DNA from 4 places in the Thalassospira sp. MIT121401 genome. Region 1 is predicted to be linked to each of the others. Evidence: predicted binding sites of a transcription regulator. Region 1 holds the regulator's gene; each other region holds the start of a gene.

What was found. The regulator PhoB, encoded in region 1, activates phosphate uptake and scavenging genes when phosphate is short. The targets are predictions, from matches to a motif close to TNTCATAAAACTGTCA.
Region 2: a site for PhoB is predicted at 2,511-2,526, ahead of SIB88_RS11710 (choice-of-anchor I family protein). Genes of this name have one in related genera too.
Region 3: a site for PhoB is predicted at 4,150-4,165, ahead of SIB88_RS05005 (bifunctional 2',3'-cyclic-nucleotide 2'-phosphodiesterase/3'-nucleotidase). Genes of this name have one in related genera too.
Region 4: a site for PhoB is predicted at 3,662-3,677, ahead of SIB88_RS09770 (RNA degradosome polyphosphate kinase). Genes of this name have one in related genera too.

The regions. Positions count from the first base shown of each region.
Region 1 is NZ_CP138926.1:939,902-945,998, forward strand. Features, by position in the region: gene pstA (phosphate ABC transporter permease PstA) at 1-1,006, shown strand, start outside; gene pstB (phosphate ABC transporter ATP-binding protein PstB) at 1,008-1,811, shown strand; gene phoU (phosphate signaling complex protein PhoU) at 1,834-2,556, shown strand; gene phoB (phosphate regulon transcriptional regulator PhoB) at 2,574-3,272, shown strand; gene SIB88_RS04195 (cation:proton antiporter) at 3,388-5,457, opposite strand; gene SIB88_RS04200 (calcium/sodium antiporter) at 5,757-6,097, shown strand, end outside.
Region 2 is NZ_CP138926.1:2,549,586-2,555,682, reverse strand. Features, by position in the region: gene SIB88_RS11715 (response regulator) at 1-677, opposite strand, end outside; gene SIB88_RS11710 (choice-of-anchor I family protein) at 841-2,436, opposite strand; gene SIB88_RS11705 (NAD(P)/FAD-dependent oxidoreductase) at 2,620-3,627, shown strand; gene SIB88_RS11700 (DUF2256 domain-containing protein) at 3,646-3,840, shown strand; gene SIB88_RS11695 (DUF3253 domain-containing protein) at 3,837-4,121, shown strand; gene pgi (glucose-6-phosphate isomerase) at 4,125-5,771, opposite strand; gene SIB88_RS11685 (PfkB family carbohydrate kinase) at 5,924-6,097, opposite strand, start outside.
Region 3 is NZ_CP138926.1:1,114,864-1,120,960, forward strand. Features, by position in the region: gene SIB88_RS04980 (helix-turn-helix domain-containing protein) at 1-583, opposite strand, end outside; gene SIB88_RS04985 (hypothetical protein) at 879-1,046, shown strand; gene SIB88_RS04990 (hypothetical protein) at 1,202-1,798, shown strand; gene SIB88_RS04995 (AraC family transcriptional regulator) at 1,849-2,637, opposite strand; gene SIB88_RS05000 (MFS transporter) at 2,788-4,062, shown strand; gene SIB88_RS05005 (bifunctional 2',3'-cyclic-nucleotide 2'-phosphodiesterase/3'-nucleotidase) at 4,229-6,097, shown strand, end outside.
Region 4 is NZ_CP138926.1:2,133,171-2,139,267, forward strand. Features, by position in the region: gene SIB88_RS09765 (Ppx/GppA family phosphatase) at 1-1,368, opposite strand, end outside; gene SIB88_RS09770 (RNA degradosome polyphosphate kinase) at 1,414-3,561, opposite strand; gene SIB88_RS09775 (SixA phosphatase family protein) at 3,761-4,297, shown strand; gene aspS (aspartate--tRNA ligase) at 4,524-6,097, shown strand, end outside.

The sequences.
Region 1 (6,097 bases):
CCTGCGTGAACGGTTCCCCGAAGTAACCAGCCGCCGCGATCGCCGTGATCTGTATGGCATCGTGTCAGGTGGTGCGTCCTATGATCTGCGTGAACGGGTTATGGAAAACCCGAACCTGATCGGGCAGACTCGCAAGATCTGGCTGATTTCCGGTGATGATTTCGACATGCTCAACAAAGGCTATATCGATGCCGAAGTTGATGAAAGCAGCCGTCGTCTCAATGACCAGGAAATCGGATGGTACAATGCGCTGGTCGAAGACGGTGCGGTCGAAAAGCAGTTCCATGCCCGCTTCTTTACCAGTGGTGACTCCCGCGAGCCGGAACTTGCCGGTATCTGGGGGGCGGCTGTCGGGTCATTCTATACCCTGCTTGTGACCTTGGCCCTGTCCTTCCCGATCGGGGTTCTTGCGGCGGTCTATCTTGAGGAATTCGCACCGAAGAACCGGTTCACGACAATTGTCGAAGTCAATATCAACAACCTTGCTGCTGTGCCGTCGATTGTGTTCGGTCTGCTTGGTCTGGAGGTCTATCTCAATGTCATGCATCTGCCGCGTTCGGCCCCGGTTGTCGGTGGCTTGACGCTCGCACTCATGACCTTGCCGACCATCATCATTGCGTCGCGTGCAGCGATCAAGGCGGTTCCGCCGTCAATCCGCCAGGCGGCCCTTGGTCTTGGTGCCTCGCCGGTTCAGACCGTAACCCACCATGTGCTGCCGCTGGCGATGCCGGGCATTCTGACCGGGACGATCATTGGGATGGCACAGGCACTTGGTGAAACGGCACCGCTTTTGATGATCGGCATGGTTGCCTTCATCGTTGATATCCCGGGTGGTGCACTTGATCCGGCAACGGTTCTGCCGGTCCAGATCTATCTTTGGGCAGACAGCCCGGAACGTGCCTTTGTCGAGAAAACCTCGGCAGCGATTATGGTGTTGCTGGCCTTCCTGATCCTGATGAATGGACTGGCTGTGTATCTGCGCAAAAAATTTGAACGGAAGTGGTAAAATGGCTGCTGTATCCCAGAGCGCAATGACGGCAGAGCCGTCGGTCGCAAGCCCGAAAATGACGGCACGTGACCTTAATCTTTTCTATAGCGACAACCAGGCGCTGTTCGATGTCAATCTGGATATCGTCGAACGTCAGGTTACCGCTTTGATCGGCCCGTCGGGTTGTGGCAAGTCGACCTTCCTGCGGTGCATGAACCGCATGAATGACACGATTGATGGTGTGACCATCAATGGCAAGGTGACCCTTGATGGCCGCGATATCTATGACAAGCGGATCGACGTTGTTCAGTTGCGCGCGCGTATCGGGATGGTGTTCCAGAAACCGAACCCGTTCCCGAAATCGATCTATGACAACGTGGCCTATGGCCCGCGTATTCATGGGCTGGTCAATTCGCGTGACGAACTTGATGAAATTGTCATGACCTCGCTTGAGCGTGCCGGTCTTCTCAAGGAAGTAAAAGATCGCCTGCAATCGCCCGCTACCGGTCTTTCGGGTGGTCAGCAGCAGCGTCTTTGCATCGCACGTGCGGTCGCGGTCAGTCCGGAAGTCATTTTGATGGACGAGCCGTGCTCGGCACTTGATCCGATCGCAACGGCAAAGGTCGAAGAGCTGATTGACGAACTGCGTTCGAACTACACGATCGTGATCGTGACGCACTCCATGCAGCAGGCTGCGCGTGTATCGCAGCGGACCGCATTTTTCCACCTTGGCAAGCTGGTAGAAGTTGGTGAAACCGATCAGATCTTCACCAACCCGAAAGACGACCGCACCAAGGGTTACATTACCGGTCGCTTTGGTTAAGCGATACGAGGAGAACGCATAAATGGCTGACGACAAAACACATATCGTGAGTTCGTTCGACGAGGAACTGACCCGTCTGAACAACATCATCTCGCAGATGGGCGGGCTTGCAGAAAGTCAGCTGATCTCTGCGATCCGCTCTATTGTAAAGCGTGACTCGGAACTGGCTGAAAAAGTCATTCTTTCAGACCATCGTATCGATGTTCTTGAACAGGAAGTGCAGGACTTTGCGGTCCGTCTTCTGGCCCTGCGCCAGCCGATGGCTGATGACCTGCGTCAGGTCGTGACGGCGCTTAAGCTGTCCAATGATCTTGAGCGTATTGGTGATTTGGCCAAGAACATTGCCAAACGTGCCCAGGTCCTGAACCAGATCCCGCCGATCCGTCCGGTTCAGGTGATCCCGAACATGGGCAAGCTGGCCCAGGAAATCATCAAGGATGTTCTCGACGCCTATATCGAAGGTGACGCCGAAAAGGCGGAACGCGTCTGGGCGCGCGATCAGGAAGTCGATGACATGTACAATTCGCTGTTCCGCGAATTGCTGACCTACATGATGGAAGATCCGCGCAACATTACGGCATCGACCCACATGCTGTTCATCGCCAAGAACATCGAACGTATTGGCGATCATGCCACCAACATCGCCGAAACGATCTATTACCGGATCAAGGGCGAAGACCTGCCGGCAATCGACCGGCCAAAAAATGATGCAGCGAACTTTGCTGTTGTCGAACCGAATGAGTGACACTGGAGCATAGGAAGATGGACCCAACGGTTCTTATCGTCGAGGACGAAGCTGCAATCGTAACCATGTTGCGCTACAACCTCGAACGTGAGGGGATGCAGGTTGTCGAAGCCGGTGACGGTGACGAAGCGTTGAAAATTCTTGCTGAAACGCATGTTGATCTTGTCCTTCTGGACTGGATGTTGCCGGTCATGTCGGGGATTGAGGTTTGCCGTCAGATCCGCCGCAAGCCCGAAAGCCGGGATTTGCCGGTCATCATGGTGACTGCGCGCGGCGAAGAAGGGGATCGCATTCGCGGGCTTGATACCGGTGCTGATGACTATGTCACCAAACCGTTCGCGATTGGCGAATTGCTGGCACGTATTCGCGCACTTCTGCGCCGATCCGGTCCGGCGCAACCACAAGGGCAGTTGGTCTATTCCGATATCGAAATGGATCTTGCCGCCCATCGCGTCAGCCGCAATGGCAAGGCCATCCACCTTGGTCCGACCGAATTTCGTCTTCTGCGCTACTTCCTTGAACATCCGGGGCGTGTTTTCTCCCGCGAGCAGCTTTTGAATGCTGTTTGGGGACCGAACATTTATGTCGAAACCCGTACAGTTGATGTGCATATCCGCCGCCTGCGCAAGGCCCTGAATGATGTCAAAGGTACCCGCGACATCATCCGGACGGTTCGGGCGGCCGGCTATGCGCTGGACTCGGAAACTGCGGCCTGATTGATCCGGCCACAAGGCCGGGCTGCTGGCTGGCTGGTTGGATGGCTCGTCGGAAAAATCCTGACAATCAGATCAAACAAAACCCCCGTTGCCACAGGCAGCGGGGGTTTTGCATTTAGCTGTCTTTAGTTTTGCCGCGTGTGGTGCGGCCTGACCGGGATGTAGCCAGTTTGTCTGATGACGCTGTCTTTGTCGCCGGTTTGCGGGGCGCTGCTTTTTTGGCCGGTGTGGTTTTGCCCGACGTTGTTTTGCCCGACGTTGTTTTGGTTGCGGCGGGTTTTGTCGCAACCTTGCGCGCGGTTGTTTTCTTTGGCGTGGCACGCGACGCAGGTTTCTTTGCCGTCGGTTTGGGTTTTGCGGTTTGCGCAGCCGTGCCGGATGCCTTTGTTGTTTTCGCGGTCGCCGGGGACGCAGATGCCGCAGATGGTGTTGTCGCTGGTGCGACGTCTGATGCCGGTGCTGTTTGTGCCGGTTCCGGGGCTTTTTTACGCTGGGTCCTTGGCGCCAGTTCGTTCATCAACAGCATGTCGGCGCGCCGGAACTTGGCGATTTCGGCATCAATGTCTTCTTGTGGCACGTCACAGGCCGACAGCACATGATCCGAAAGCCGAAGGCCGGTTTCCAGTACTTCGGGAATTGCCGCATCGGCCCCGCTGCGCGATAGCGGGCCAATATGGGTGATGTCCTGGGCGCGGGCAAAGATCTTGAGATGCGGATAATGCTGACGTAGAAGCGCAACGGTCTTTTCGGTTGCATGCGGGTTACCCATGGCAACAACCGCAATGCGCGCTTCATCGGTGTGGGCGGCGCGGAATGTTTCCGGGCGCGATCCATCGGCAAAGAATACGGGAAGTCCCTCTGCACGGCCGCGCGAAACCTGTTGGGCATCACTGTCGAGAACAATGAACGGAATATCGCGGGTTTTCAAAAGACGCGCCAGAACCCGGCCAACACGCCCGCTGCCGATGACCAGAACATGCTGGTGGATGCCTTCGGTTTCATCCGAGATCGGGCCAAGCTGGTCGTCTTCCTTGGGATGCAGCTTTTCCTCGATCCGGTGGCCAAGATTGATTAGGGTCGGTGTTAATGCCATCGACAAGGCAACCACCGGGATCAGCATCGCAGCAAGATCGCGCGGAATTGCACCATTCTGGGCCGCCAGTGCAAACATGACGAATGCAAATTCACCGCCTGCTGCCAGGCTCATCGCAACACGAAGGGCCGAACCCCGTTCGAACCGGATCGCCAAGGACAAGACAAACAGAACGGCCGTCTTGATGACAAGCAATGCAATCAGCCACAGCAGCACACTGCCAAACTGTTCATAGACAACATTGGCATTGACCGACATCCCGACCGACATAAAGAACAGCGACAGGAAAACGCCACGGAATGGCGCGATATCGGCTTCGATCTGATGACGGAATTCGGTTTCGGCCAGCATTACACCGGCAATGAACGCGCCAAGTGCCATCGAAAGTCCGGAAACCTCGGTCAGGGTGCTGGCGGCAAGAACAACGAACAGGGTGCCAATCGCAAACAGTTCCGGGTTTTTAAGCGACGCGATATACCGAAACAGATGCGGCAAAAGATATCGTCCTGCGACCAGAAGCAGGGCGACAGAACCGAAGCCAAGAAGAATACTGATCCACGGGCTGGTTTCGGTGCCGGCATTGCCCGCCGCCTGAACCATGATCAGGAACGGACCAACCGCCACGTCCTGGACCAGAAGGATTGCAAGGGCGGCCCGCCCGAAACGGGTATTGAGCTGTCGGTCATCGGACAACTGTTTCAGGATGATCGCGGTTGATGACAGGGCAAGCGCACCGGCAATAACAAGGGATGCTGCCAATGGCAGATCAAGTAGCGCCAGAACGCCCATGATCGCAGCCATTGAAACCAGGATCTGCAACAGGCCGAGTGCGGCAAACCGCCCGCCAATGACGCGCAATCGTTCGCGCGACAGTTCAAGCCCGATCATGAACAGCAGAAAGACAACCCCCAGTTCGGCAACTGTGGAAATGTCTTCGCGTTCGGTAATCAGTCCAAACCCGAATGGCCCGATGCAAAATCCGCCGATCAGAAAACCGATAATCGAATTGGCGCGCAAACGATGCGCGATGGGTACTGCAACCACAGCCGCAGCAAGGATCAGGAACAGCTCGAACAGAACGCTGTGATGCATGGTCAGAATCGATCCGGCAAAGCAGATAAATATTTGAAAACAACGAGATGATCAGGATAGCGGAATTGAACGGTATCGTCCTGTGGAAATTTGACGATGCCAACGCAATTAACCCGTACCGGTTTGATCTGTTTCAAGGCTTGTCTTGTTGGTTTGACCTAATGCGCCGGGCGGGGAATTCAATTGTGTGCTGTGAAAATTGTCATGCCCTGATGACTTGCCAATCCCGGTGCCAGATGCCATGTTCCGCGGGCCTGATCAGGTCCATATAATTGACACCCAATAAGAGCAAACGCGTCTTGGAACAGCTTATCCCCTATCTTCAGATTATCGCCGGTCTTGTCCTGTTGACGGCTGGTGGCGAATTTATCGTGCGTGGTGCCGTTGGATTGGCTCTTTTGCTTGGGGTGTCAAAAGTCATTGTCGGTTTGACGATCGTTGCGGCCGGGACATCGGCGCCGGAATTTGTCGTGTCATTGAACGCATCGCTCAAAGGAACGGCCGATATTGCGATGGGCAATGTGGTCGGATCCAATATTGCCAATATCCTGCTGATCCTCGGTGCGGTTGCGGTGCTTAAACCGGTTGCGGCAGGACGCATCACGGTTGTTCGCGATGGCGGGACCATGCTGCTGGGCAC
Region 2 (6,097 bases), 1.6 Mb from region 1:
AGTTTGGGATTTTTCGCATCTTTTTCGATCTTGCGCCGCAGACGGCTGATCTGGATGTCGATGCTGCGATCAAATGGCAGTGAACTTTGCCCGCGGACAATATCAACAAGCTGTTCACGCGACAGCGCCCGCTTGTTGTTTTTCACCAGTGCCAGCAACAATGAAAATTCACCGGTCGACAGATGCACCGCCACATTGTCGGCATCGCGCAATTCACGCGATCCGATATCCAATGTCCATTCACCGAAAATAATACGCTGGGTCGGGGCGACTTCATTGTCGGTCGGCCCGACGGCACCGGTTTCAAACCGGCGAAACACCGCCCGGATACGGGCCAGAAGTTCGCGGGGATTGAACGGTTTGGTCAAATAGTCATCCGCACCAAGTTCAAGTCCCAGAATACGGTCGGTATCCTCACCCACCGCTGTCAGCATCACGATCGGCACCTTGGATGTGCGCCGGACATCCCGGCATAACGCAAACCCGTCTTCGCCCGGCAGCATGATGTCCAGAATGACCAGATCAATCTTCCAGTCGCGCAAGGCACGGTGCATCTCGTTGCCGTCCGAAACGGTCGTGATGCGAAAACCATGCTGCAGCAGGAACTTTTTCAAAAGCTTCTGGATTTCCTGATCATCATCGACAACCAGAATATGAGGTTCACGTCGCGTAGTCAGAGTCCCGAACTCCCCTTTATCAATCGGTCATGTTCCTGACCGTGCGCGGAGTTTAGTCCATATTGCCTTCGGATTGAAACATTTTACCATGACCTGATCATAAAAGAAAAAGCCGGGCTGAACCCGGCTTTCCCTGTATCTGCCCGATGCGTCACACCGGATTTTATTTCAGGTCATAGACCTTGGTGCTGCCCGATACTTCGGATGCAATCACCAGCATGGCATTCCCGGTCGGGCTGTCCTTGGCATCAACGAACTGCATGCCTTCGGGTGCCAGTTCGCCTGCGGTGTCTGCTTCGGGATTGCCCGAGAAACGGCGATCACTGTGATAGGTGACAAATTGCGGGTTGGCCGGATTGCTCAGGTCATAGACCATAAATCCGCCCTGCCGTTCCAGTCCGATAAAGGCATAGGGAACGCCGTTGACATACCCCGCAGCAATGCCTTCAGGTTCCGGGCCTTTGTCGTCGGAACGATTGTCACGGCTGTAATTTTCGGTGTCAGAGGAATTAAAGACATTGGCGTATTTCGCCGCCAGCACCTGCTCGAACGCATCGCCACTATCAAAGACCATCTCGCCGCTGGCATTCAGAACCGAGAATGACCGCGCGCCATAGCTGTAAATAACGTCAACATCCCCGTCACCATCGGTGTCACCCTGTGCGGTGGTCGTTTTCAACCGGCCAAGATTTTCGTCTTTCTGAAGAGTGTCGGCATTCGGGAAGGCCACCGGGTCAAGGGTCAGTTTGCCAACCCGGGTTTCTTCGCTGTAACCGTCATAGTCACGGGAATCGCCTTCGTTGGCGATCAGGATCCAGTCCTTGCCGCCAATTTCAATCGCATCAATGGTATCGGGCATATACATGCCCATCACCGGCCAGGTGCGGATATTGATCTTGCCGTCCTTGTCACTGGCATCAAAGGCATGCACCGAATGGTCCTTGAAACCAAGACCGGCCACATGTTTGACCGTCGCGGTTTCGATATCGATGATGGCGACGGCATTGTTTTCCTGAAGCGACACATAGGCGGTCTTGCTGTCGCCTGAAACAGCAATGTATTCCGGCTCGATATCCTGGGCGACGCTTGACGTACCCGGGTTGGATGTCCGCATGCCGTATGGCAGTTCCGCATCATTCAGGAACTTGAAGCCAACCGTGCGCACATCGGCATCGCTCAAACCATCGACACCACCGGCAATCGAAATGATTGAAACGCTGCCTTCCGGGTCGTTGGTGAATGCGTCATTGGGTTCGCCTTCATTGGCAACAAGGACATATTTGCCATCGGGTGAAAACTTGATCATGTCGGGCAATGCACCGACTGTTACCGATGCGATAAAGTTGCCTTCGGTATCAAAAAACACCGCCTTGCCCGGGGCCTGCTTGTCTTCATTCTCGACCGCGACGGCAACGATCCCGTTTTTCACCGCAACACTGTTTGCGCCCTTGCCCCAGGTCGCAAGTTCAAGTGCGCCAAGCTTGGAAAGCTTGTCGGGGTTTGACATATCAAGGATATCAATCGCCTTGTCCGCGCCATTGACGACAAAGATGCGTTTGGACAACGGGTCAAATGCCGGGATTTCTGCGGCACCCTCATCGAGCATGCCGGTGCGATATTCGCCCATCGGCACAATCGTGATCGGGTGTGCGCCCGCGTTGGTAACACTGTTGGTCATCATCGCGTGATCTGGTGTAGTACCGGCACAGGCCGTCAAAAGTACGGAAATAGCAGCAGTTGCCATCAATGAAGAACGCATAATTCCCCCTTGGTAAATGGTTCGACAGATCAGACAACCTGCTGATTTGCTGTAACGGTTTGATGACCCGGGCGTGACAGTTTCATAAATATCTTGTGGCAGTGACTGCTCCAACCCGCCCCGTCTTGCGTATCAGAATCAAACCGCTGAATTGTCGCAACACCACATCATCGGGGCTGTCAGATGAAATCAATCCGCATCGCCATCATCGGCGCAGGCATGACCGGACTGAAAGCTGCAAGCACTTTGCACAAGGTCGGAATGGACGTCACCGTCTTTGAAAAAAGCCGTGGTCTGGGCGGGCGACTGGCATCACGGCGAACCGATTTTGGTCATTTCAATCACGGTGCGCAATATGTTACCGCTCGTCATCCCGGTTTTGCCGCCTATCTGGAACAGGCCGCATCGCATAACGCCGCCCAGAACTGGAAACCGAACCTGCATCATGGCGACATTCCCGCCATGCAAAGTGCCGGGAACCTTGCGCTTGATCACTGGTATCAGGGCGCGCCGCAAATGAACAAACTGATCAGCCCTCTTGTCGATGCCTTTGCCATTCACAAACAGCACCGCATCACCAGGATTGAACAGCTTGATCGCAAAAGCTTTGTCCTTCATGACGATCTCGACGGCGAATTCGGCCCGTTTGACGGGGTTATCGTAACGGCTCCTGCCCCGCAGACGGCTGAATTGTTGCGGCCACTTTCACCGCGTTATGACGCGATTGGTGACGTGGTTACCGCACCATGCTGGGCGGTGATGGCGGCCTTTGAACAGCCACTTCCGACAGCATTTGATGCCATGCTGCATCCATCCCCGGCAATCAGTTGGGCAGCGCGCAGCACACAGTCAGATGATCTGTTCCACCGGCGCTGTCCCGACCCATGGGTTCTTCATGCCAGTCCGCAATGGTCGCGCGACCATCTTGAAGATGACAAGGACCGGGTGATTGAAAACCTTCTGGCTGCCCTGCGCGATGTGAGTGGCGTCAAACTGCCGCAATTGCATTCGGTGCAGGCCCATCGCTGGCGCTATGCGCGCACCGAACGGCCACTGGGTTCAAGCCATCTGAACGGTATGAACGGGCGCGTGATCGCCGCCGGGGACTGGTGTCTTGGTGCCCGGGTCGAAGCCGCATGGCGCAGCGGTCAGTCTGCCGCCCATGCGATGATTGAAACCCTGATCGGATAAATACGACCCGGTAATGCCATGCCCCGCAATGCCAATGGATCATTCCGCGCCAAGGCGCATTTGCCGTCAAAGACATGCCTATCCTGCGGCCGGCCATTTTCGTGGCGACGCAAATGGAAAACCTGTTGGGAGGACGTCAAATACTGTTCCGACCGATGCCGCAACAGCCGTTCTCACAAAAGATCACCTGCACATGATGGTGCAGGGTCATGATGGTTGATGATGTCGAGGAAACCCGGCCAACCTATGCGGTTTTGCGCCAAAGAATGCTGTCACTTGCCGCCCGGCGCGGTGCGGACAAATCCTTCTGCCCGTCCGAGGTCGCCCGATCATTTGGCAAAAGCTGGACCGATCTGATGCCGCGCATTCATCAGGTGGCCGAACAGCTCTGCGCCGAACGGCTGCTTGAATATCAAAAGGGCGGTATCAGCCATGGCCAAAACCGCCCTTCCGGTGCCTATCGACTTTGTCTGGTCCCCGATGACGGGGACTAGCAATCACCCGCGCAAAGCATGCAGACGCTTGATCAGACCTGCTGTTGATGCGTCACGCGCACCTGCGTCTTCCTTGCCTTCGACCATCGGCAGCAACTCCTTGGCAAGCTGCTTGCCAAGCTCGACGCCCCACTGGTCATAGGAATTGACGTTCCAGATGATGCCCTGAACAAAGATTTTATGTTCATACATCGCCACCAACCGGCCAAGGGTGAATGGATCAAGCTGCTTATACAGGATCATGGTGCTGGGCTTATTCCCGGCAAATACCTTTTGCGGGGCAAGAACATCAATCTCGGCCGGGGGAAGGTCACTGCCCGCCAGTTCGGCCCGCACTTCATCCTCTGTCTTGCCACGCATCAATGCTTCGGCCTGCGCCAGACAGTTTGACACCAGCTTGTCGTGATGGTCGCCAAGCGGATGGAGCGCATTGGCTGCAACAATGAAATCAACCGGGATCAGTTCGGTGCCCTGATGGATCAGCTGATAAAACGCATGCTGCCCATTGGTGCCGGGCTCGCCCCAGATGATCGGACCGGTTTCATAGGCAATCGCCTTGCCATCGCGGGTGACCGATTTGCCGTTGCTTTCCATATCAGCCTGCTGCAAATAGGCCGGCAGTCGCGAAAGATGCTGGTCATAGGGCAGGATGGCCTGGCTCGATGCGCCCAGAACATTGCGATACCACACCCCGATCAGGGCCAGGATCATTGGAATGTTGGTTTCCACCGGTGCGGTTTTGAAATGGTTATCCATTGATTGCGCACCGCGCAGAAGGTCTTCGAACTTGTCATAGCCGACTGCCAGAATGATCGGCAAACCAATCGCCGACCACAGGCTGTAACGCCCGCCGACCCAGTCCCAGAACCCGAATGCATTATCGGTATCAATTCCGAACGCCGCGACCTTATCAAGGGCGGTTGAAACCGCCACGAAATGCTTGGCGACCGCGCTTTGATCCCCCAGCGCCTTTACCAGCCAGTCACGGGCGGAATAGGCATTGGTCAGCGTCTCATCAGTCGTAAAGGTCTTGGACGCAATGATGAAAAGGGTCGTTTCCGCATCAAGATCCTTGAGCGTATCGACAATATGCGCGCCATCGACATTTGAAACGAAATGGCAGCGAATGCCATCAATATGGAACGGGCGAAGCGCCTCGTTGACCATCACCGGGCCAAGGTCGGACCCGCCAATACCGATATTGACCACATCGGATATTTTCTTGCCTGTATGGCCCTTCCATTCTCCGGAATGAACACGTGCGGCAAATGCCTTAAGCCGTGCCAGCACTTCCTTGACGGCGGGCATGACGTCTTCGCCGTCAACCTTGACTGGGCCACCATCCAGATTGCGAAGGGCCGTGTGCAAAACAGCACGGTTTTCGGTGATATTGATCCTGTCACCGGCAAACATCCGGTCGCGCCATTCTTCGACATTCGCAGCCTTGGCCAGGCGCACAAGGGCGGCCATCACATCATCGGTGATCAGGTTTTTCGAATAATCGACAAACAGGTCATTAAGCGCGGCGCTATAACGTTCGAACCGTGCCGGATCATCGGCAAATGCCTGGCGCAGGTTCAGTTTCCCGGAAACCTCCGCGCCCAATTGATCCAGTTCTTCCCAGTTTGCAGTCAGTTTGTCAGCGGACATCACCACCCTCGGCCTTGTTCAACGTATTACACACCAAAACAGTGCAGTCGCGATCCCGCAGACTAGCATCTTGTTCAAACGATGTGTGGGACAGTTTGCAGAATGTCGTGGCAAGATTATGCGGATACCACGACATTCCTGTTGCTGGCGCCTTAGCGCGCTGAAAGAAAGTCTTCGACTTCCTTTTCGGTCGGAAGCGCATTGATGGCCCCGCGTTTGGTGGCGGTAATCGCCCCCACCGCATTGGCAAAGCGACATGCCGCAATCAGCTTTTCCTCGGAGCCTAGAAGTTCGGGGTCTTTCAGCAAACGCGACAGGAAGCCCGC
Region 3 (6,097 bases), 170 kb from region 1:
GGAACATCTTTTCAAATATTTGGGCTTGCTGATGGCCAAGTTCACAGACATTGCGCTGAAGCGACAGAACCATGTCACGGATGATCTGCACCATCGGGTCATCGGGCGCCAAAAAGCGCATGCAATGGTCATCGGGATGCTGCAAATGGTCTTCAAGCAGGGCCCGCGGAATCACAAGATTAAGTGTCAGATGATCGCTTGTCTGTGCCGTGAAGGGCTGGGTCAGGTCATAAATAAGAATGCCGCCGGGTTTAAGTCGGTCATGCCCGCGCGATGTTTCGCATTCGATCTCGCCACGCTGATAGACGCCGATGCCGTAATGATCCATGCCATTGCCGACAATCTGTTGATAGCCACGGCGCCATTGCTGCTGGCGGGACTCAACTTCCATCAACATCAAGGAACCAAACAGATGGGATCGGATCGTTGTTCGGAAATCATCTTCCCGAACCTGTTTCTCGGCATCTACATCGAAAAGACAGGATATCGACTCTTTCCAGACCGCAAAACGGTCCTGCATCGGCAGATTGTCGACAGTGAAGAACGTGCTGGTGGTTCCAGCAGAATCTTGATCCGGTTGCATCTTGCTACCCCAATTGCCTACGTGGCGGACACTTACAACGAATGTATGCGGTGTGGATTGGGTCAGGCGTACTTGCCTATCCACAGGTCGAGATTAAGTAAACTAACGAATGAGGTAAAGCTATTAAATTTGGATAATTTAAATTAGTTTATTCTGATTTAATGGTCTGTGCCGTAATTGGCCATGACACATCCCGATCGCCTCCTTTCCCCCGACATCGATGTGCCTGATCGTGATCATCACCTGGTGATACGTCGCGTTACCCGACGCTGCGTATTGCAGGAAACCATGTGTGATGACGGTCATTGTTTTTGCCGCATTTTTAATTTGCAGATTTTCTAATTTAACTACAGCCAATCGCCATCCGGTGCAAAAGACCTTTGGTATAGCGGGCGTCAATTTGCCTATTCCCAAGGGTGGGTCCAAAGGTATGGACGTTACGGAACAGGCGGTTTTTCGATGATTTTTTGGACTCAATGCAAAGCGATTTGGACGCCGTGTGCATTGGACAACCACAAGCTGTGCTAGACAAGCGCATCAAAATATAAAGCTCTGCGGTCGATTGAAGAAACAGCGGGGCATTCGGGGCAACGCTGAGATTTCTCTCTGGGGGAGAACATGAATTCAGTCGATTCACACCCGGCACGTAGGAAAGGGGAACGCAACTTCTCTGATCCGGGACGTGACTGGGGGCCGGCCTGCCATATTGTGCCAGGTCGCCGCATTAACGAACCCAATTACAAGGCCGGGAACAGTCCGGTGGCCTTGCTGGCGCGGTCGCGGTCCAATTTTGATCTGATCGCCGAAAGCAGCAAGGAAATTGCCGATGGACCGCCGCCCTCTGATCCGTATGAGGCAATGGCCATGGCAATGATCCGCACCATCGGTGAAAGTGTCTCGGTTCTCAAAAGCATTGCCGATGTGATGCCGACCCTTGATCGGATGCTTGTTGGTCGTGATGGCGAAAGTCTGCATGAAGAAGCCCTTCAAGACAAAACCGGCAGCGCATCTGACAAGGCTTCTGAAAAAGCCCGGGCAGAAGGCAAGGCAAATGCCCTTTGCTGGTCATCGGACATGATGGTTGAAATTCACAATCTGTGTGCTCAGAACCGCAAATCCGGCCAGGCCCACGCCAAAGCCATCCGCCGATATGACATCGATCCCGAACCCGACAATGACATCTTTCCGCCGCTGCGCAATTTCAGGAACGATTGACGTTGCACGGGATGGCGGGCCGGGTTTGCCGGGCTGGCACCGCGGGATGTTCAGCGGAAATACCCGCCCGGTGTGCGTCCGGTAACCTTGCGGAACATGGCGATGAAAGCGGATGGCGTTTCGTAGCCAAGATCAAGCGCGATCTCGGTGACAGGGCGGTCATTCGCCAGTTTTTCAAGTGCATAAAGCAGGCGCAGTTTTTGGCGCCAATCGCGAAACGGCATCCCGGTTTCGCGCAGAAACAGCCGTGCCAATGTGCGTGATGACGCCCCGCAGATGCGCGACCAGTCATCCAGGGTGCGGTTATCTGCCGGGTTTTCAAGCAGCGCGTCGCAAATCTTGCCAAGCCGCGGGTCCTTCGGGGCCGGAAGATGCAGGTTTTCCTGATCCGGTGCCCGCAATTGATCAAGCAGAACCCGCATCAAACGGCCTTCTGCGCCATCTTCGTCATATTCGATCGGAATTTCGGTTGCCGCACGGATCAGTTCACGCAACAGCGGACTGACATCAAGTACCATGCACCGATCAGGCAGGTTCACCGGCGCAGTGCGGTCAATATAGATATGGCGCGCACGGGTAAAGGTCGCATGGGTCACGGCGTGTTCAAGATGGGGCGGCACCCAGACCGCGCGTTGTGGCGGCACGATCCATATCCCGGCTTCGGTAATGACCTTCATCGTCCCTTCGGATGCGTAAATCAGCTGACACCAGTCATGGCTGTGCGCACCGATGCTGTGCCCGGCGGGCACGTCGCTCATACGGACATAGATCGGGCGCGGCAACGCATAGGGGCGCGGACGGATATGGTTGGCTTCGTCAATCGGGGTTGGACGGTCCATCGGAACGCCTCGTGTGTCTGTTTTGCGATATATGATGGCAGATTATCGTAAGACAGACGGCCTGCAATAGGTTTAATTTGGTTTCATTCCAAAACATACGATGCGTGACAGCGGAACCGCCACCAATGCGGCCCAGTCCGGGGAGACAAAATGTCCAAGGAAGAAATCATACCCGAAGCCTCCAACCACGCGGCCCCGATCGGCGAGGTGCCCGATGCGGCGGCCGGTGTTCCGGTCTATAAGGGCTGGCGCAATCCGGAAGTTCTTCTGATTGTGATGGCCGCGGCCATGCCATTGTCCTTTTCGACATGGATGGCGCTTTTGAACAACTTTTCGATCGAGATGGCGGACTTTACGGGACGTGAGATCGGAATTTTGCAGTCCCTGCGTGAAATTCCGGGGTTCCTTGCCTTTACCGCGATCTTTGTCTTGCTGGTGCTGCGCGAACAGACCTTTGCGTTGCTGTCCTTGCTGGTCCTGGGGATCGGGGTGGCAATTTCGGGATATTTCCCGACGGTGATTGGCCTGTATTGCACCACGGTTCTGATGTCGATTGGCTTCCATTATTTTGAAACCATGCAGCAGGCGCTTTCCTTGCAATGGGTTAAAAAGGAACGCACTGCCATGGTGATGGGCAAACAGCTTTCGGCGAAGTCGATTTCATCGCTTGTGATGTTCGGGGTTGTCTGGCTGATGCTGGAAATCTTCGATGTCGACTATCGTTATGTCTATCTGTTTGGCGGGGCACTGACGGTGATTGCGGCGTTGTTTGTCTGGGGCGCTTTCCCGAAATTCTCCGATGCCCATCCGCAAACCAAAAAGCTGATCTTGCGCAAACGCTACTGGCTTTACTATGCGCTGACCTTCATGAGCGGTGCCCGACGCCAGATCTTTACCGTGTTTGCCGGCTTCCTGATGGTTGAAAAGTTCGGATATGACGCGGCAACCATCACGTTGCTGTATCTTCTGAACCACGCGATCAACATGTTCCTCGCACCCAAGATCGGCAAGCTGATCGGCAAATGGGGGGAACGCCGTGCCCTGACCTTTGAATATATCGGTCTGTTCATCGTGTTCGTCTCTTATGCCTTTGTTGACAACCATGTGGTTGCCGGTGGCCTTTATGTGATCGATCATCTGTTCTTTGCCATGGCAATCGCCATCAAGACCTATTTCCAGAAGATCGCCGATCCGGCCGATATTTCGTCAACAGCAGGGGTCAGCTTCACGATCAACCATATCGCAGCGGTCTTCATCCCGGCGGCATTCGGATTGTTGTGGCTGTTTTCGCCAAGTGCGGTGTTCCTGGCGGGTGCGGCGATGGCGGCTGTGTCGCTGGTGCTTGCGCTTAATGTGCCCCATGATCCGGAACCGGGGAACGAAGTGGTGCGGGGCTACAAATCGCCGCATGCCGTTCCTGCCTGATCTCAATGGCCTTTTTGGCGCTTTGTTTCAAATCCGGAAACGCCCGTGCAGATGCGCGGGCGTTTCCATTTGTATTTGCCCCATCTTTTTCGCAAAATCTTCAAAACCTGACCATCTGAACAAGAATAAAGTTGATCGACCGAGCACTCGAACAGGGAAAAGACCCATGACATTCATCCACAAGGCAGGCCTTCGCACCGCTGGCGCATCCGCGATCGGACTTTCGCTGGCATTGCTCAGCGGCACAGCACTGGCCGACAGCACGGTTTCGCTGCGTATCCTCGAAACCACGGATATCCACACCCATCTGGTCAATTATGATTATTACCGTGATGGTGAATCGGACACGGTCGGTCTGGCAAAGGTCGCGACCTTGCTCAAGACCGCACGCGGCGAGGCAGAAAATGTCGTCTTTGTTGATAACGGTGATCTGATCCAGGGCAATCCGCTTGGCGATTACATGGCCAAGGAACGCGGCCTGAAAAAGGGCGAAACCCATCCGGTCTACAAGGCAATGAACCTGCTGGGCTATGACGCGGCCAATCTCGGGAACCATGAATTCAATTACGGGATGGAGTTCCTTGAAACCGCGATTGCCGGGGCAAACTTCCCGTATGTTAGCGCTAACATCTTTGTTGATGATGGTGATGGCAATGCCGAAAATGACAAACCCTATTTCCAGCCCTATGTGCTGCTTGATCGCGAATTCGTCGATGACGAAGGTAAAAGCCACAAGGCAAAGGTCGGGGTGATCGGGTTTGTCCCGCCCCAGATCATGCAATGGGACAAGGCCAATCTGGAAGGCAAGGTCTTTACCAAGGACATTGTTGAAATGGCCGAAAAATATGTCCCGGAAATGCGTGATAAGGGGGCTGACATTGTCATTGCCGTTCCGCATTCGGGTCTTTCGACCATGGAACGCCACGGCATGGAAGAAAATGCCACTTATTACCTGTCAAAGGTCGATGGCATTGACGCCATCCTGTTTGGTCATGCCCATACGGTCTTCCCGTCCGATGCCTTTTCCGATCTTGAAGGTGTCGATATCGCCAAAGGCACGATCAATGGTGTTGCCGCGGTCATGCCGGGCTTCTGGGGCAGTCATCTTGGCGTGATTGATTTGACACTCAATGTTTCTGATGCAGGTGAATGGACCGTCGTTGACAGCCTGTCAGACGCCCGCCCGATCTATCAGCGTGAAGGCCGTACCATCACTCCGCTGGTTGAAGCCGATCCCGAAATCATCGCCGCGGTCAAGGAAGAGCACGAAGGAACGATCGCCTATATGCGCGAAGGTGTGGGCACGACATCGGCCCCGATCAACAGCTTCTTTGCGCTGGTGGCTGATGACCCCTCGATCCAGATCGTGACCAATGCCCAGAAATGGTATCTGGAAAAGATCCTGAACGGATCGGAATATGACGGCATTCCGATCCTGTCGGCCGGGGCGCCGTTCAAGGCCGGCGGGCGTGGTGGTCCGGACTATTTCACCGACATTCCCGAAGGCAAGATCGCGCTTAAAAACGTGGCTGATCTTTATATCTATCCCAACACGGTGCGTGCGGTTCTGTTGAATGGTGATCAGGTCCGTGAATGGCTTGAAATGTCGGCCGGGCAGTTCAATCAGATCGACCCGAACAACAGCGATGAACAGCCGCTGATCAACCCTGATTTCCCGACCTATAACTATGACGTGATTGACGGGGTGACCTATCAGATCGATGTGACCAAACCTGCCCGCTATAACAAGGCCGGTGAAGTGGTGAATGCCGATAGTCACCGCATCGTCAATCTGAGCTTTGATGGCAAACTGGTTACCGCGGATCAGCAGTTTGTCGTTGCGACCAATAACTATCGCGCTGGCGGTGGCGGCAATTTCCCGGGACTGGACGGATCGACGATCATTGTCGAGGCCCCCGATGAAAACCGCACGGTTCTTGCCAACTATATCCTGACCGAAAAGGAAATCGATCCCAAGGCCGATGGCAACTGGACCTTTGCCCCGATTGGCGATGCGTCCAAGGTGACCTTTGTC
Region 4 (6,097 bases), 1.2 Mb from region 1:
CAATTTATCGGCTTCGAGGACGAGACGGGTTTTGGGCAATATTCCCTCAACCCCGCCTGAAAGCGTATGGCCAAGACGGATGGCATGACCAAACAGTCGGCCAGTCAGGCGGTCATCCTCGTCAAGGATGCGTTCGCTTGACTCATCACCCTTGAAGTTGCCGGTATAGCGCGACCCGATGGTATAGGCGAGAAACACCCGGTCATGGTGATTGAGATCAAGATAGGGGTGGCGCAAAATCCGGTTATAGCTTTGGATTGCCCGGTAGTCGGGGTGCTCGTTCCATCCGATATCGCCGATAATGCAGGCCGCCAGACGCAGCCGCTCGATATTGACCGGAAGTGCGGTAAAGATCGGGGCGCACCAGTGGGCAAGTTCTTCGCCATGCTGGTGGAAACGTTCGCCGTCTTCGGCGAAGCTCAGACAGGCATCAAGTACCGGATCGCGCTGACGCAAGTCTTCGGGCAGGACTTCATACATCCAGCCTTCGCGCAATCCGTGCCCGGAAAAGACCACTTCGCTTGGGCGCATGCGGGCCATCAACATATTCATGACAAGGGCGGCATGGGGCAGGCTGTCGATACGGCGTTTTGAAACACCGCCAACCTTTTCAAGCGAGATGCGACTTTGCTGGGAAATGATATGGGTCAGTTCATCCATTTCCGAACGCGGCATTGCCAGGTTATGGACAACCGAAATCGGATAGTTTTCCTGGGCGATGAACAGTTTTGCGATCGAGCGCCATGATCCGCCAACCGCAAAAAGCTGTTGCCCGGCGGCCTCGGCCAGCCAATCGACACTGTCGAGATGGCGGGTAATTTCACTGGTCAGGCGGGCGCGATCGGACCCGAATACCGCATGAAGGCGCATTGCCCCCAAGGGCAGGCTGACGCGTTTTTTGATTTCGCCCTGATCAAGAAGAACCAGTTCGAGTGACCCGCCACCAATATCGCCCATGATGCCGGTCGCAACCGGATCGCCGGAGATAATGCCAAGTGCCGAAAGCCTTGCTTCTTCAAGGCCGTCAATCACCTTGACGGTCAATCCGGTTTCCTTGGCGATGCGATCGCAAAACAGCTGACCGTCACTGGCCGCACGGACCGCCGCCGTTGCAAGCACATCGACATGGGTAACTTTCATCGCCCGCAGAAGCGTTGCAAACCGGTGCATGGCGACCACGGCAAGCTCGACCCCTTCGGGATTGAGCTTGCCGGTATCTTCCGGATCACGCCCCAGTCCGCACATGACTTTCTCGTTGAAAATCGGGATCGGGGCACGCGTCATGCCGTCGAAAATCACAAGGCGCACAGAGTTGGAGCCAACATCAATGATCGCGATGCGGTTGGAAGCCCGTTGGTCAGTTAGCATACTGTTGGTGGCACCTGTTGGTCGTGTGTCTGCATTTTGACGGCATCAGTCATCAAGTTGCAGAACGGGGACATTCGGGTCCTCTTCATTCAGGGCGCTGCCGCGACCTGACAGGGACGGATTGGTCATGAAATACTGATGGGATGAAAATGCCTTTTGATCAGCTTCACAACGTTCGTAAGAGCCATCTGGCTGAAGATACCAGGCCTGTGCAGTGTCCTTGAGATTGGCAATCATGATCTGTTCAACAATCTGGCGCTGACAGGTCGGGTTTTCAACCGGAACAAGGGTTTCAACCCGGCGGTTCAAATTGCGTGGCATCCAGTCGGCAGAGGAGATGAATGCCTTGGCCTTGCGCGACGGAAGTTTGGCCCCGTTGGCAAAGACCACAATGCGCGAATGTTCAAGGAACCGGCCGACAATCGATTTGACGCGAATGTTTTCCGAAAGCCCCGGCACACCCGGACGCAAACAGCAAATCCCGCGCACCACCAGTTCGACATGAACGCCCGCCTGGCTTGCACGATAAAGTGCATCGATTACCACCGGATCGACAAGACTGTTCATCTTGGCCCAGATGCCGGACGGCTTGCCGGCCTTGCAGTTTTCGATTTCCTGATCGATGTGGGTCAGAAGGGTTGGCCGCAAGGTATGCGGTGCAATCGCGATCTTTTCCAAAGAACGCGGCGTGGCATAGCCGGTCATGAAATTAAAGATGCTTGCCGCGTCACGCCCCAGTGCCGGATCGCACGAGAAGAAGGAAATATCGGTATAGAATTTGGCCGTGATCGGATGATAGTTGCCGGTCCCGAAATGGACATAGGTTTTAAGGCCGTGGGTTTCACGGCGCACAACCAGCGACACCTTGGCGTGGGTTTTCCAGTCAAGGAAGCCATAGACCACCTGACAACCCGCACGTTCAAGGTCGGCCGCCCAGCGCAGGTTGGCTTCTTCGTCAAAGCGGGCTTTGAGCTCGACCATGGCGGTAACGGATTTTCCGGCCTCGGCCGCGGCGATCAGGGCCTTGACGATCGGGCTGTTTTCCGACGTACGGTAAAGCGTCTGTTTGATGGTGACGACATCGGGATCACGTGCTGCCTGAAGCAGGAACTGCACCACCACGTCGAAATCTTCGAACGGGTGGTGAACCACCAGGTCCTTTTTGCTGATCGCGGCAAAGCAATCGCCACCAAAGTCGCGCACCCGTTCCGGATAGCGCGCGGCATAGGGCGCAAACAGCAAATCATGATGCAGATCGGAATCGATCAGCTGTTTGACATCGACAACACCCAAAAGACCATCAACCTTGACGACTTCTTCGAGTGCGACATCAAGTTCGTCGATCACAAAGTCCAGAAGGTCTTCGGGCATGCCGGCATTGACCTTAAGGCGGATGATGCTGCCACGACGGCGGCGTTTAAGCGCGGTTTTGAAAACGCGCACGAGGTCTTCTGCTTCTTCTTCGATCTCGACATCCGAGTCACGGATGACGCGGAAGAAACCATGTTCGATCATATCGAAGCCCGGGAACAGCTTGCCGAGATACAGCAAGATCGCCTGTTCGACCGGAAGATAGCGTTCGGTCCGGCCGGGCAGGCGCAGGAACCGGCCGATCTTTTGCGGGACCGGGATCAGACCGCGCATATTGTGACCATCCGCCGGGTCAAACAGCTGCATCACAATGGCAAAGCCAAGGTTGGGAATGAACGGGAACGGGTGTGACGGGTCAATCGCAAGCGGGGTCAGGGTCGGAAAGATTTCCCGCATGAAATAGCCATCAAGCCATTTGCGATCGGTCTGGGTCAGATCGGACTGATCAATGACCGAGATGCCCTGTTGTTCCATTTCACGGCTGAGCTGACGCCAGATGCGTTGCTGATCCTGCATCAACTGGTTGGCATCAAAGGTAATGGCACGCAGCTGTTCGGACGGGCTCATGCCATCCTGGCTGACTTTGGTCATGCCGGCACGAAGTTGCCCGACAAGGCCCGCGACGCGGACCATGTAGAATTCATCAAGGTTGCTGGCCGAAATCGACAGAAAGCGCAAACGTTCAAGCAGCGGGTGCCCGCTGTTCTGGGCTTCTTCAAGAACACGATTGTTGAAAGCCAGCCACGAAAGTTCGCGATTGATAAAGCGGCTTTCCGAATCAATGGTGATCGCGCTTGATTGAACTGCAGCGGCGTGAGTCACGCTATGCCTCCTGCGGATTGAGGGAATGTCTTTGAATTTATGCGACAGGTCCCGGTTGCAAATGGAGTATAGGATAACTGTTTGCGCCCGTGCAATTTTCTTAAATTTATGTGTCAGTTTTTCTGATGGCATCGCGGGCGTTGATATGGCATGGAAGAACACCGTTTGATCATCCTTCATGGCCGTAAAGACCAAAGACATGAAAACGTTGCTGTTGCTCAGACATGCCAAATCAAGCTGGGCCGATCCCGGTCGGGCCGACCATGATCGGGAATTGAACCGCCGTGGCGAGAAGGCAGCCCCCTTTATGGGGCGTTACTTGCGCGAGCAGGCTCTGATCCCTGATCTGGTGTGGTGTTCGACAGCCGCCCGTGCGGTTCAGACGCTTGGCCTTCTTGGGCGTGATTTTGCCAGCAATGCGGACGTTATCTATAGCGAAGATCTTTATATGGCGGGGGAACGGGTGCTGCTTGAAAGTTTGCATCACACCCACGAGGACGCAAATTCCGTGATGTTCATCGGCCATAATCCGGGGATGGAACAATTCGCCCAGGCACTGTTTGGCGGCGGGGACGAGGTCGCGCGCGACGCCATGGCGCGAAAATTCCCGACATGTGCGTTGGCGCATTTTGAATTTGATGTTGAAAACTGGACCGATATTGCATTTGGCACCGGCAGGCTGATCGGCTTTACCAAGGTCAAGGAATTGCAGGCTGTCAAAATCGGATCGGAATGATTTGACTGTCTCTGGTGACAGCACTTGACGCGCAGCCCCCGAGAGCGTTTTATACCGCTGAAATTTTGACGCCGCGTCTGAACGGCAACCGACACATCACAGCAAAACGTCCCGAATTGTTCGGGCCGGGCACGTTGTGGTGCGTTTTTTGTTTGACAGCGCGGGTCTGGCATGCACCTTTGCGGCCAAATTTGCGGCCCAAAATATAAAGCAACCTGGAATGACAATGCATCCTTATCGCTCACACAATTGTAATGCGCTGCGCGCGACTGACGCAGATGCGGAAGTTCGTCTGTCTGGCTGGATTCACCGTAAGCGTGACCACGGCAACCTTCTGTTTGTTGACCTGCGCGACCATTACGGCATCACCCAGGTCGTGATCGACATTTCCAGCCCGCTGTTTGAAACGCTTGATAAAGCGCGCGCCGAAAGCGTGATCACGGTGGATGGCAAGGTTGTCAAACGTACCGCAGAAACCATCAACCCGAATCTGCCGACCGGCGAAATTGAAGTTTACGCATCGAATGTCGAAGTTCAGTCTTCGGCCGAAGTGTTGCCGATGCCGGTCTTTGGCGATGTCGAATATGGCGAGGAAATCCGCCTGCGTCACCGTTATCTCGACCTGCGTCGTGAAAGCGTGCATTCCAACATCGTTCTGCGTTCCAAAGTCATTTCGGCCATGCGCCAGAAAATGACCGCACAGGGCTTCCTGGAAATCCAGACCCCGATCCTGACGGCAAGTTCGCCGGAAGGTGCGCGTGACTTCCTGGTGCCGTCGCGCATGCATCCGGGCAAGTTCTATGCCCTGCCGCAGGCCCCGCAGCAGTTCAAACAGCTTCTGATGGTTTCGGGCTTTGACCGTTACTTCCAGATCGCACCGTGCTTCCGTGATGAAGACGCCCGTGCCGACCGTTCGCCGGGCGAGTTTTATCAGCTCGACTTCGAGATGGCCTTTGCCACCCAGGAAGACGTGTTTGCCGCGATTGAGCCGGTTCTGTACGAAATCTTTGTCGAGTTTGGCGGTGGTCGTGATGTGACCCCGTTCCCGTTCCCGCGTATTCCGTTTGATGAATCGATGGCGAAATACGGTTCGGACAAGCCGGACCTGCGCAACCCGCTGATCATTTCCGATGTGACCGAGCCGTTCCGTGGTTCGAGCTTTGGCATCTTTGCGTCGAACATCGAAAAAGGTTCGGTCGTTCGTGCCATTCCGGCAACCGGTGCCGCAGCACGCCCACGCAGCTTCTTTGACAAACTCAATTCGTGGGCACGTGATGAAGGTGCGGCTGGTCTTGGCTACATCGTTTATGGCGAAGACGGCGAAGCAAAAGGCCCGATTGCCAAGAACCTTGATGCTGACCGTATCGCCCAGATCAAGGAAATCACCGGCGTTGCCAATGGCGACGCGGTCTTCTTTGTCTGTGACAAGGCACTGGCAGCCGCCAAATTTGCCGGTAAGGTCCGTGACAAGGTCTGTGACGAACTTGAACTGCGTGAAGAAGGCATGTTCAAATTCTGCTGGATCGTTGATTTCCCGATGTATGAGGAAGACGACGACGGCAAGATCGAATTCAGCCACAACCCGTTCTCGATGCCGCAGGGTGGTCTTGAAGCACTTGAGACCATGAACCCGCTCGATATCAAGGCGTGGCAGTATGACATCGTCTGTAACGGTATCGAACTGTCGTCGGGTGCCATTCGTAACCATCGCCCGGACATCATGTATCGTGCGTTCGAAATCGCCGGTTACGGCAAGGATGTTGTCGAAGAACAGTTCGGTGGCATGCTTAACGCATTCAA